Regions from separate parts of the Williamsia sp. Y721 genome, predicted to be linked through region 1. Evidence: riboswitches for the same ligand, from Rfam matches in the RefSeq annotation. Region 1 holds a riboswitch; the other holds the start of a gene.

Region 1 (6,457 bases):
TGAGCGCCCATCTGCTCGGTGTGAAGGACGAGTACATTCCGAACTCGTGGGCCACGGCGGAAACGCAGGCCCAACAGGTGCTCGATCCGATTCTCGCGCCGACGCCCGAGGGCATCAAACTCGCAGACATGCTCCTGGATCTCGGCATGAACCTCGATCTGACGCTGTTGAGTCGGCCGATCCTCGGAGCGTTGACCCGATTCATGTTGGGCAACAAGATCGGCGACTGGCTTCGGCTTCCTACCGAACCGGTATGGACTCCGCTGCTCGAAACCGCCTGGGGCCCATATGTTGCCGTTCGTGAGGGGCTGCTCGACGTGGGCATGCCCAAAGAGGCCTACTGGTTGTTCGACGAGTTCCTCCGGCAGTTCGTGTTGTTCTACATGTCAGAACTGAGGATGCCGATCAACATCATCATGCCGGTAGGGAACAACCCGAACTACAAATAAGCTCACTTCACCCAGGATTGCGGACCGAATCTGTCCTTGTGGTGTGCAAGTGTGAAGTCTGAACGGACTCGCCGCCGGTTGGGTGACCGGTGGTGACACTGCACACCAACACAAAGGGGCGAAGGCGATGAGCCGCGAGTTTCAGGTGACTTTTGATTGTGGAGATCCGGCTGCGTTGGCGGGGTTTTGGGCGGACGTGCTCGGTTACGAGCTCCAGGCCCCGCCACCGGGCTTCGATTCCTGGGATGCAGCGCTCGAAGCGATGAACATTCCACTGGACCGGCGCAACGATGCCTCGGCCGTGGTCAGTTCGGATGGAACGGGTCCACGACTGTTCTTTCAGCGCGTTCCAGAGGGTAAGACCGCCAAGAACAGAGTCCACCTCGATGTTCGCGCGGTTCCAGGATTGACCGGTGACGAGCGAATGGCGGCGTTGGAGCAGGAATCCTCCCGGCTGGTGACGCTCGGGGCGTCGCGGATCCAGCGTTGTGAGCCGGACCCGCCGCTCGGCACCGGCCACATCGTCATGACCGATCCGGAGGGAAACGAGTTCTGTCTGGATTGATGCCCTGGGCGCTGCGGGGGGTGCGGTCATCCGGCGCATTGAGACGCTCTTGATGATCCGTCTCAGCTGTGCGACCCTGCATGGATGGGTGTATCTGCGACAGGACGTTTGACTGATACCGCTACGGATGTGGGACGCTCCCCGTGGGATTCCCAACATGTCGAGTTCGACTATCAGGTGAACGACATCGAGGGGCAGATTCCGGCCGATCTCAATGGCGTTCTCTACCGCATCGGGCCGGGGCGTCTCGATGTCGGCGGACATCCGGTCAACCACATCTTCGACGGCGACGGAATGGTCTCGAGAATCGAAATCGATTCTGGTGGAGTGCATTACAGCAATCGGTATGTTCGTACCCGGGCGTATGCACGCGCCAACCGGGCGGCGCGGCCACCCCGGGGCATCGGGACCCAGCGAGTCGGCGGAGTCGTGGCGAATGCGCTGCGCGGCCCGGCGAACATGTCCAACACCAATGTCCTGCTGCACAACAACAAGCTGTATTCGTTGTGGGAGGGCGGTCGGCCGCATCAACTGGACCCGCAGACCCTGGAAACCATCGGCCCCGACGACTTTGATGGAGCACTGAAGCGCCTCGGCGCGTTCTCCGCTCACCCCAAAACCGATCCGACAACCGGCGAAACTTTCAACTTCGGCGTCGACTTCTTTCCGCGGCCGATGATCCGCTGCTACCGACTCGCGCCGGGTGACAGCAGCATCACCGAGCTTCAGAGTGTCCCGATCTCTCGGCTCGGATTCATCCACGATTTTGCCCTCACCCAGCGGTACCTTGTATTCATCATCGATCCGATCGTTGTAAAGAACCCTGTTCCGGCAATTCTTGGTCTGCGGCCGATCGACGACGCTCTGACCTTCGAGCCGCGCCGAGGGACGAGGATTGTCCTGGTTCCCCGTACCGGTGGTGAGTCGATCAGTATCGATCACGACGCGCTGTTCCACTTCCACGTCAACAATGCCTATGACAGCGACACCGAGACCGTTGTCGAACTTGTTGCGCACGATCAGGATTCGGGCTGGGAGGGTTGGAACGAGCATCTTCACAACTTCCGGGACAACCCCGGTCCGGCATTCGGTGGCACCCTGAAGCGGCTCACCATCAACCGCCGCACACGCAAAGTCACCGAAGAGCAACTCAACGACGTCGGATGCGAGTTTCCGCAACTCGATCACCGGCAGGCCACTGTGGCCCACCGGTTCTCGTACCTTGCCGAGGCATCGACCTCTGGTGGGAACCCTGACTCCATCACCACCATCGACCACCGCACCGGAACCCATTCCAGATATGTCGCCGCCGCCGGCGACACCATCTGCGAGCCGCTCTTCGCGGCGGATGACACCTCGGGCGCGGAGGGTGACGGCTGGTTGCTCTCGCTCGAACACCAACCCGCACACCAGCGATCCCGAGTTGTTGTCCTATCGGCGCGCAATCCTGATAGGGGACCGGTTGCGTCGATCAACCTGAGTCATCACGTCCCCATGACCTTTCATGGCGCATTCCGGCCCGGTCCGTGATTGCCGGGGCGCAATCCCGATTGCCTTGTCCACCTTCGTGTCTCCGCCGAGGAAATCGATGTAGTAGTGCGGCAATAAACCGCCACCCTGCGACCAGCCCACCAGGTCGACCTGTTTGGCGCCGGTCTTGCGCATGATGGCATCGATCTTGCCCGCCACCTCGCGCCCTGACTTTTCGATGTCGTCGATGCCTTGGAGCGGGAAGTTTGCAGTTCGGGTCATTGGCGCCGTCCGGGGCCCACTTCGGATCAAGGGTCTGATCGAGGATCTTTGGGATGGCCACTCGAAAATCCCACTGCACGGGGTACTTTGTCGGAGCCGCACCGGCAACGGCCTGACTCGAGAACACAGCAACAGTTGCCACCGCAGCCGCGAGCCAACGAATCTTCATCGATTTCCCCACCCCTTGGACGATCCCTGATCTGAATACGAAAGCGATCAGAATATAGTCGGCGGCACAGGGGGATTGCCCGGATCGGCTAACCGCGCCGGAAACCTTGTCCCGTACGGTCGAGCGGATCCGGTTCGAGACCGAGGAAGTCGGCACGGACCCGGTCCCGCAGTGCGAGGTGTTCTCAGACGGGTTGCCCGGTGAGCGACTGGGTATTGGTGAGGAACGGTGTGGGCAGCATGACGATCAGCGGTGAGAAGCTGACGGTCACGGTATTTCCTTTGCTGGGCCGGTAGTGGGTGGCGAGGGGAATGGGCAATCTCCGCAGACGCCTCCGGTGGGCGTGCGGTAGAAGAGACAGCAGCTTCGTCGGCGATGGGTGACCGGATCCACCGTGAGCTGAAGACGAGGATCGTTGAGCAGGGCGGCGACCCAACGGGACGTGATATCGCCGGTGATCCGGGCGGCGCCGAGCAACGCGGATGTGGTGTTGCCCCACAACAATCCGGGTGCGACGATGTCTCGCCAGGCATCGATACAGGGGTCGAGTTGGCTGTCGAGTACCTCGGTCCGCGCCGATCGTCCCATTCGTGGTTCTTCGACGTGAAGCTGTAGTGATCCGTTGATGCTGCGCCACAACAGTTCATCAGGTCCCAGGTGTATGCAGCGGCCGTCGTCCAGACGGGTTCCTGCCGCGATTGACCACAACCGTGCCGCATATCCGAAGAAGACTGTGGAGGCGGCAACGCGTTCTTCGTCGACGTTCAGCGCGAGGGCGACCTCCGCGACGAGGCGGTCGCGGGTATCAGGTTCTCGGAGTGTGGCGGTGGGTTGCCAGTCCCTGTCGGACACCGGCCCGTAACCGAGTGTGAAGTACGGTCCCGACTCGGCCACCTGGGCGAGCATCGAGGCAACATCCGAGTTGTCCCGGCCGGGGGCGTTCGCATCATCCATGGTTTGGCTCCGCGTCGATGTCGAACCACCATCGTATGTGGGTCACAGCGCATCCGGCCACGGTCGAAGGCGGGCGACATACGATCCGCGGGATGCCCCGCTGAGCACGCCGGGTACATCGAGTTCGGTGATGCATGCGGGGGATAACGCAACTCGGTGAGTTGCACTGCGTACACGCATGGCGATGACGCCTCTCTCGGGGAAATCCGCCCCGGGCAGAAAGGTGCGGCAACGCAGAGTCTCCTGGCTCTCGGATCATTGCTCGTTTCCGCCTTACAACCCCAATGGGTCGCGGCCGTGATGGAAAGTTGCATCCCCGATTACAGTGGCGGGACCGCGCCGGTCTTTCACCGGCTTCCTCTTTCGCTGTCGCTAGGACCGGCTGAATCTAACACAACGACGACACCCCGCCTGCCACAAGGCAAGCGGGGTGCTGTCGCTTCGGTCGAGAATCAGCTCAGGTCGAAGCGGTCGTTGTTCATGACCTTCACCCACGCCGCGACGAAGTCGTTGACGAACTTTTCATCGGCATCGGCCTGTGCGTAGACCTCGGCCAGAGCGCGCAACTGTGAATGTGAACCGAACACCAGATCGGCCGGTGTCGCAGTCCACTTGGCGTCGCCGGTCAACCGATCTGTGCCCTGGTAGACATTCTCGTCGTTTTCCGATGGCTTCCACTCGGTTCTGCCGTCGAGAAGGTTGACGAAGAAGTCGTTCGTCAAGGTTCCCAGACGGTCGGTGAACACACCATGCTTGTTACCGGCGTGATTGCTGCCGAGGGATCGTAGGCCGCCCACGAGCACGGTTGCCTCCGGAGCGGTCAGATCGAGCATGTACGCACGATCGAGGAACAGCGTTTCCAGATTGATCTTCTCACCACTGCGTGAGTAGTTCCGGAATCCGTCGGCCCGGGGCTCGAGGACCGAGAACGAGTCCACGTCGGTGCTCTCCTGAGAAGCATCGGTCCGACCCGGCGTGAATGGCACCGTGACGGCGTGACCGGCTTCTTTGGCCGCCTTTTCGATACCGGCCGAACCCGCCAACACGATCAGGTCGGCCAAGGAGATCTTCTTGCCACCCGAAGCCGAACCGTTGAAGTCCTGCTGGATCTGTTCGAGGACAGGGAAGATCTTGGCCAACTCGGCGGGTTCGTTTATGTCCCAGCCTTTTTGCGGCTCGAGACGGATCCGTGCACCGTTGGCGCCGCCACGCTTGTCTGTGCTGCGGAAGCTGCTCGCCGACGACCATGCCACGTTGACCAACTGAGAGACCGACAGTCCGGAATCGGTCAGCTTGCCCTTCAGTGCAGCGATGTCCTGGTCATCGACCAGCGGGTGGTCGACGGCCGGAACGGGGTCCTGCCACAGCTGCGGCTCGGGAACCCAGGGACCCAGGTAGCGGGTGATCGGCCCCATGTCGCGGTGGAGCAACTTGTACCAGGCCTTGGCGAACGCCTCGGCCAGCTGCTCAGGATTCTTCAACCAGCGGCGGGTGATCTCGGCGTAGATCGGGTCTTCACGCAGCGCGACGTCCGTGACCAGCATTGTCGGGGCTCGCCCCGGTCCGCCGAATGGGTCGGGAATTGTGCCTGCGCCTGCGCCGTCCTTGGCTGTGAACTGCCAAGCGTCGGCCGGGCTCTTCGTCAGCTCCCACTCGTAGCCGTAGAGAATCTCGAGGAAACCGTTACTCCACTGCGTGGGTGTCGATGTCCAGACGACCTCGAGTCCGCTGGTGACGGCGTCTTCGGCTTTACCCTTGCCATAGCCGTTTTTCCAACCCAATCCTTGTTGCTCGATCGGTGCGGCCTCGGGCTCGGGTCCGATCCGATCGGCCGGGTGGGCGCCGTGGGTCTTCCCGAAGCTGTGTCCACCGACGATCAAGGCTGCGGTTTCTTCGTCGTTCATCGCCATCCGGCTGAACGTTTCGCGGATGTCTTGGGCCGCGGCGATTGGATCCGGTTTGCCTTCTGGGCCTTCGGGATTCACGTAGATGAGCCCCATCGTGGTGGCGCCGAGGGGTTGCGCGAGTTCACGCTCGCCCTGGTACCGCTTATCGGTGCCGAGCCACTCTTCTTCTGGACCCCAGAACACTTCCTCGGGTTCCCAGATGTCTGGTCGTCCGAATCCGAATCCGAAGGTCTGGAATCCCATCGACTCCAGGGCGGTGTTCCCTGCGAACACCAAAAGGTCAGCCCAGGAGATCTTGCTGCCGTACTTCTGTTTGACGGGCCAGAGCAGTCGACGCGCCTTGTCGAGGTTGGCGTTGTCCGGCCAGCTGTTGAGGGGAGCAAACCGCTGGGCACCTTGGCCGCCACCCCCGCGACCGTCGAAGATGCGGTACGTGCCGGCGGCGTGCCAGCTCATCCGGATGAACAGGCCCCCGTAGTGGCCGTAGTCAGCGGGCCAGAAGTCCTGCGAGTCGGTCATCAATGCGATGACGTCGGCCTTGAGCGCGTCGACGTCGAGTTTGGCGAACTCTCTCGCATAGTCGAAGTCGGCGCCGAGCGGGTTCGATTTCGAGGTGTGCGAGTGCAATACCGACAGGTCGATCTGTTCCGGCCACCAGTCT
Region 2 (6,457 bases), 140 kb from region 1:
GCCTTGACGTCCGCGGCCGTACGCGTAACCGCCCCATGCGGTGTACACCTCGGCCAGATCGGCATCGCTGCGCCAGTCCTTGGAATCGATCAGCTGGAGCAGGCCGGCTCCGTAGGTTCCGGGCTTCGACCCGAAAATACGACTGGTGGCGCGGTCGACGTCGCCGTGGTCGGCGATGTCGGAACGCGCATGGGCGGCAACGTAGTTCGACTCGTCGGGTTCGTCGAGGCCGGCGACCATGCGAACGGCATCGTCGAGGATCGTGATCACATGCGGGAAGGCGTCCCGGAAGAATCCGGAGATGCGCACCGTGACATCGATACGGGGACGGCCGAGTTCGGCGAGGCTGATCAGGTCGAGTTTTGTCACCCGGCGAGACGCCTCATCCCAGATCGGCATCACCCCGAGGAGTGCGAGAACCTCGGCGATGTCGTCGCCGGACGTGCGCATCGCGCTGGTCCCCCACACCGACAAGCCCACGGATTTCGGATACTCGCCGTGGTCCGAGAGATAGCGGGCCAGAAGGGAATCCGCCATGGCCCGGCCGGTCTCCCAGGCAAGTTTCGACGGTACGGCCTTCGGGTCGACCGAATAGAAATTGCGTCCGGTCGGCAATACGTTGATCAGTCCACGCAATGGTGATCCGCTCGGCCCGGCGGGGATGAACCCACCGCCCAGCGCGTGGAGGATCCGCGGGACCTCCTGATCGGTCTGGCGGAGCCGAGGGATGATCTCGGAGCCTGCGAACTCGAGGATCCTGCGAACATCTTCCGGATGACCTTCGGCGACCGTGGCGATGGTGGCGGCATCCCAGTCGCCCTTGGCGCAACCCACCACCAATTCCCGGGCAATGGATTCGATGCTGTCGGTAGCGGTACGCCCGGCGGTTCCGTCTTCGGTGAGCCCCAGCGCTTCTCGTAGGCCGGGCAGGCTCTGCGTACCACCCCAGAGTTGCCTGGCCCGCAGCATCGCCAGCACCAGATCGACCTCGACATCACCTGCAGGCGGTTGGCCGAGGATGTGGAGTCCGTCGCGGATCTGAACGTCTTTGATCTCGCAGAGCCAGCCGTCGACGTGCAGCAGCATGTCGTCGAAGACATCTTCTTCGGGTCGCTCGGACAACCCGAGGTCGTGGTCCATTTTCGCAGCCTGCAGAAGCGTCCAGATCTGCTGGCGGATCGCCGGAAGTTTGTTCGGGTCGAGCGCGGAGATGTTGGCGTGCTCGTCGAGCAGCTGCTCCAAACGCGAGATGTCGCCGTAACTCTCGGCCCTTGCCATCGGCGGGATCAGGTGATCGACCAGCGTGGCGTGCGCTCGCCGTTTCGCCTGGGTGCCTTCACCGGGATCGTTGACCAGGAACGGATAAATCATCGGCAGGTCGCCGATGGCGGCATCGGTGCCGCACGAGGCCGACATACCCAACGTCTTGCCCGGCAGCCACTCGAGGTTGCCGTGCTTGCCGACATGGACGACGGCATCGGCGGCAAAGTGATCTTGTGACGACAACCAGCGATAACAGGCCAGATAGTGATGACTCGGCGGCAGATCCGGGTCGTGATAGATCGCGACCGGGTTCTCACCGAAGCCTCGTGGCGGTTGGACCATCAGCACGATGTTCCCGAATTGCATTGCCGCGATCACGATATCGCCGTCCGGATTGACCGAGCGGTCGACGAACAATTCGCCGGGGGCCGGTCCCCAGTGTTGGATCATCGACGCCCGGAGATCGTCGGGCAGTGTGCCGAACCAGTCGCGGTAGTCCGCCGCTGACAGCCGGATCGGGTTGGCGGCCAGGGCTTCTTCGGTGAGCCAGTCGGGGTCTTGTCCACCGGCGGCGATCAGAGTGTGGATCAGCGTGTCCGAATCATTCTCGGCCAGACCGGGAACCGAGCCCTCACCGGATTCTGGTCCGATGTCGTATCCGGAGTCGCGCATGGCATCGAGCAATCGGAGCAGGCTCTGTGGGGTGTCGAGCCCCACTGCGTTCCCGATCCGAGCATGTTTGGTCGGGTACGCCGACAACATCACGGCAATCCGGCGATCAGCCGGTGCGATGTGCCGAAGTCGACCGTGGCGCACAGCGATTCCGGCGACTCGCGCACACCGTTCGGAATCCGGGCGGTACCAGGGCAGACCGTCGTCGCCGATCTCCTTGAACGAGAACGGAACCGTGATGATCCGTCCATCGAACTCGGGTACCGCGACCTGCGTGGCGACGTCCAACGGTGACATCCCGTCGTCGTTCGCCGCCCATCCGGCACGGGACGATGTCAGGCACAGACCCTGCAGGATCGGGATGTCCAGGCGGGCAAGTTGTTCGATGTTCCAGTTCTCGTCATCGCCACCGGCCGACGCGGTGGCAGGCGTCGTTCCCCCGGCGGCGAGCACCGTGACCACCAGCGCATCGGCAACCGAAAGCTGCTCGAGCAGGTCGTCGGGCGCGGTCCGCAGCGACGCACAGTAAATCGGCAGTGCCCGGCCGCCCTTGTCCTCGATCGCATCGCAGAGGGCGTTGATGTAGGCGGTGTTGCCTGCCAGATGTTGGGCTCGGTAGTACAGAACCGCGATGGTCGGTCCGGCCGTCTCGACCTGGGGTTTACGGTCCAGGATCCCCCACTGCGCGGTGGTCGCCGGAGCGCTGAAACCGTGGCCGGTGAGCAGCACGGTGTCGGACAAGAACGCGTGGAGGTTCGCGAGATTGTCAGGTCCGCCCTGGGCCAGGTAGTTGTGGGCGTCGGCGGCCACGCCTGGAGTAACCGTCGACATCGACATCAGGTCGGGGTCGGGAAGCTGTTCACCGGAGAGCACCACGGTCGGCAATCCCGCGGCGATCACCGCGTCCAGACCCTGTTCCCACATCCGGCGGCCACCGAGAATCCGCACAACCACCAGGTCAGCGCCGTCCAGGAGGGCGGGTAGGTCTTCGTCGACGAGAAGGCGTGACGGGTTCGCGAGGCGGTAGTCGGCACCGCTGGCCTTGGCCGCCAGCAGGTCCGTGTCCGAGGTGGACAGAAGCAAGATCACGAGGACCTCCTTGCCGGGAATGCGCGCCCGGCGGTTGGGGTGTAGCAGCGGAGCAACAAGGGTCTGACTTGGGGTTTCCCCCATACAGTGGCGCGACCGTGCCGGACTCTCACCGGCTTCCTCGTTGCGGAATTGCCTCAGCATATAAGACCGGCAATTCCAGGTGATCCGAAGGCGATGAGTCGGACAACCGGCCGCCACTGAGCGGCGAGAAGTTGATCGGCGCCAGTACCGTTGAACCCATGAGTCGACCGTCCGATCGTTGCCCAGGTGTGTTCTCGGCCCACCCGGCGGCAGATGGCCATCTGGCCCGGATCCGGTTACCAGGCGGTCTGATCACCCCGATCCAGATGCAATCCCTGGTCGGTGTGGCGGATGAATTCGGCGACGGTCATCTCGAAGTGACCTCGCGCGGCAACGTCCAGCTGCGTGGGATCACCGACGTGGACGGTGCAGGCGAACGCATACTCGACGCCGGACTGATCCCGTCTCCGAGTCACGAACGGGTGCGCAACCTGCAGCTTTCGGCATTGACGGGGCGGCGCGGAGGTCTGATCGACGCACGCCTGGTCCTGGACGATTTCGACATCCGACTGCAGTCCGACCCGGTGCTGGCGAATCTCCCGGCCAGGATCCTGTTCGGCGTCGACGATGGTCGTGGCGACATCCTTACCCAGCGTCCCGATATCGGTGTGCTGGCGTTCAGTGATCGAGCGTTTGACGTGGTCGTCGGCGGAAAGCCGACCGGACGTCAGGTCTCGGCGGGTGATGCCCCAGCCCTCATGATCGACCTGGCGCATGCGTTTCTGGCTGACCGGACCGACGAATGGCGCGTGCAAGATGTTGCCGATCTGACGACCATCGACAACATCTTGGCGACATTGCAGGCAACTGGTGAATATCCGAGGTCAGAGTCCATTTCGGAACCGCGGGTGGGTTGGTTGGCGCAGGATCACGACGACTTGGTGGCACTCGGTTCCGTGGTCGCGCACGGACGGATCCCAGCGCGGGTCGGAGAGTTCCTGGCTGCCATCGAACGTGACATCTACCTGACACCGCGAAAAGAGATCCTGATCGTCGACCTGTCAGAAGGCATGGCCGACACCGTACTTCGCGTGATGGCACCGATGGGCCTGATATTCGACGAGAGTTCGCCTTGGACCAAGGTCACCGACTGCACCGGATCACCCGGCTGCGACAAGTCGCATGCCGATGTCCGAGCGGATCTGGAACTGCACCTGACCTCAGACGACGCTGACATCGACGACCGTCAGCACTGGGTCGGCTGCGAACGTGGGTGCGGTTCGCCTCAGGAGAACCATCTTCGGGTCGAGGCCACGGCGACGGGGTACAAGCGTCGCCGAGTCTGATCGGCATCTATGGTGACGAGCACTATGTACACCTACATTCGAGACGGCGCCGAGATCTACCGGCAGTCATTCGCGACAATTCGTGCCGAATCCGACCTCACCATGTTCGATGACGACCTGTCACAGGTGGTTGTCCGGATGATCCATGCCTGCGGACAGGTCGACCTGACCGCCGATGTGCGAGCCAGTGCCGGTCTGGTGACCGCGGCCCGCACGGCGCTGGAAGCCGGTGCGCCGATCCTCTGCGATGCGAACATGGTCGCGTCCGGCGTGACCCGCAAGCGGTTGCCGGCAGACAACGATGTGCGCTGTCTGCTGGGCGACAGCCGACTCCCAGATCTGGCTGCGGAACTGGAGACCACAAGAACCGCTGCTGCGGTGGATCTTTGGCGTCCCATGCTCGAGGGTTCCGTGGTTGCAATCGGCAACGCACCGACCGCGCTCTTTGCGCTCCTCGAGTTGATCGATGCCGGCGGACCGCGGCCTGCTGCGGTGATCGGCGCACCGGTTGGATTCATCGGCGCTGCGGAATCCTGTGCAGCGCTTGCCGATCGAAGTGATCTCGAGTACTTGACGGTACTCGGCCGTCGCGGCGGGTCGGCGATCACCGCCGCCGCTCTCAACGCCCTTGCCTCGAAGGTGGAATGACAATGACCGGCAGTGGAAAATTATGGGGCGTGGGATTGGGCCCCGGAGACAGCGAACTGGTCACCGTGAAGGCCGCCCGCGTCATCGGTGAGGTAGATGTGATCGCGTATCACTGTGCCCGCCACGGTCGTTCGATCGCTCGGTCGGTGGCTGAGCCGTACCTTCGGGAAGGTCAGCTGGAGGAACGGCTGATGTATCCGGTCACCACCGAGACCACCGATCACCCCGGTGGCTATCGCGGCGCGCTCGACGACTTCTATGCCGATGCCGCGGAGGTCCTCGCAGTGCATCTGCGTGCGGGACGTTCGGTGGCGTTGTTGGCCGAGGGCGACCCGCTTTTCTACAGCTCGTACATGCATATGCACAAGCGGTTGACCGATCGCTTCGACACCGAGATCATCCCGGGTGTCACATCTGTGAGCGCGTCGGCAGCTGCCACCGGCATGCCTTTGGTCGAAGCCGAGGAGACCCTGACCGTCCTGCCGGGCACGCTCCCCAGGGCCGAGCTCGTCCGTCGACTGCGCGACAGCGATGCGGTGGCAATCATGAAACTCGGCCGAACCTTTCCAGAAGTCGTTGCAGCGCTGCGTGAATCCGGTGTCGTCGATAGGGCATGGTATGTCGAACGCGCCTCGACGGGTGCGCAGAAGGTCATGCCCGTCGGCGATGTGGATGCCGCGACTGTGCCCTATTTCTCGATGGTCGTCATCCCCGGCGCGCTCAACAACGCGCAACCGTCTGCACCTGTTGCCGGTGCGGTTGGCGAGGTTGTTGTCGTCGGGTTGGGACCCGGCGCCGATCGGTGGACCACCCCGGAAGTGCGTGCGGAGCTGGCGCAGGCCACCGATTTGGTGGGCTACAAGACCTATCTAGACCGGGTGACTCCCCGACCCGGACAACGTATGCATGCCAGCGACAACCGAGTGGAGTCCGAACGCGCGTGCATGGCACTGGATCTGGCAAAGAACGGTGCCCGGGTGGTCGTCGTGTCGTCGGGTGATCCCGGGGTTTTTGCGATGGCGGCAGCGGTTGTCGAAGAAGCGGCGGACCCGCAATGGCGCGAGGTTCCCGTGCGGGTGGTGCCCGGGGTGACCGCGGCCAACGCTGTTGCCAGTCTCGCCGGTGCACCACTCGGACATGACTATGCGGTGATCTCGTTGTCGGACCGCCTCAAAAGCTGGGATGTGATCACGGCTCGGGTCCGCGCTGCACTGGCTGCAGATCTGGTGCTCGCGATCTACAACCCCGGATCGGTCAGCAGGAATTGGCAGGTCGCGGAACTGAAGGACATCGTTCTGGAGTTCAAGGACCCGTCAACGCCGATCATCCTGGGACGTGACGTGGGTGGCCCTGAGCAGTCGGTGGTGATCACCACGGTCGGAGAGTTCGATCCGACCGTGGTCGACATGCGGACG

The links. Region 1 has a riboswitch for cobalamin ahead of AC56PL_RS15810 ((2Fe-2S)-binding protein). Riboswitches for the same ligand answer to the same signal wherever they lie in the genome.
Region 2: linked by a shared signal. The riboswitch ahead of cobN (cobaltochelatase subunit CobN) and the one ahead of AC56PL_RS15810 ((2Fe-2S)-binding protein) in region 1 are both predicted to bind cobalamin.

What each region holds. Positions count from the first base shown of each region.
Region 1 is NZ_JCASNH010000003.1:245,511-251,967, forward strand. Features, by position in the region: gene AC56PL_RS15795 (oxygenase MpaB family protein) at 1-449, shown strand, start outside; gene AC56PL_RS15800 (VOC family protein) at 577-1,014, shown strand; gene AC56PL_RS15805 (carotenoid oxygenase family protein) at 1,144-2,544, shown strand; gene AC56PL_RS15810 ((2Fe-2S)-binding protein) at 3,203-3,889, opposite strand; cobalamin riboswitch at 4,105-4,306, opposite strand; gene katG (catalase/peroxidase HPI) at 4,342-6,457, opposite strand, start outside.
Region 2 is NZ_JCASNH010000003.1:386,081-392,537, forward strand. Features, by position in the region: gene cobN (cobaltochelatase subunit CobN) at 1-3,024, opposite strand, end outside; adenosylcobalamin (AdoCbl) riboswitch at 3,077-3,152, opposite strand; gene cobG (precorrin-3B synthase) at 3,267-4,394, shown strand; gene AC56PL_RS16525 (precorrin-8X methylmutase) at 4,419-5,042, shown strand; gene AC56PL_RS16530 (precorrin-2 C(20)-methyltransferase) at 5,039-6,457, shown strand, end outside.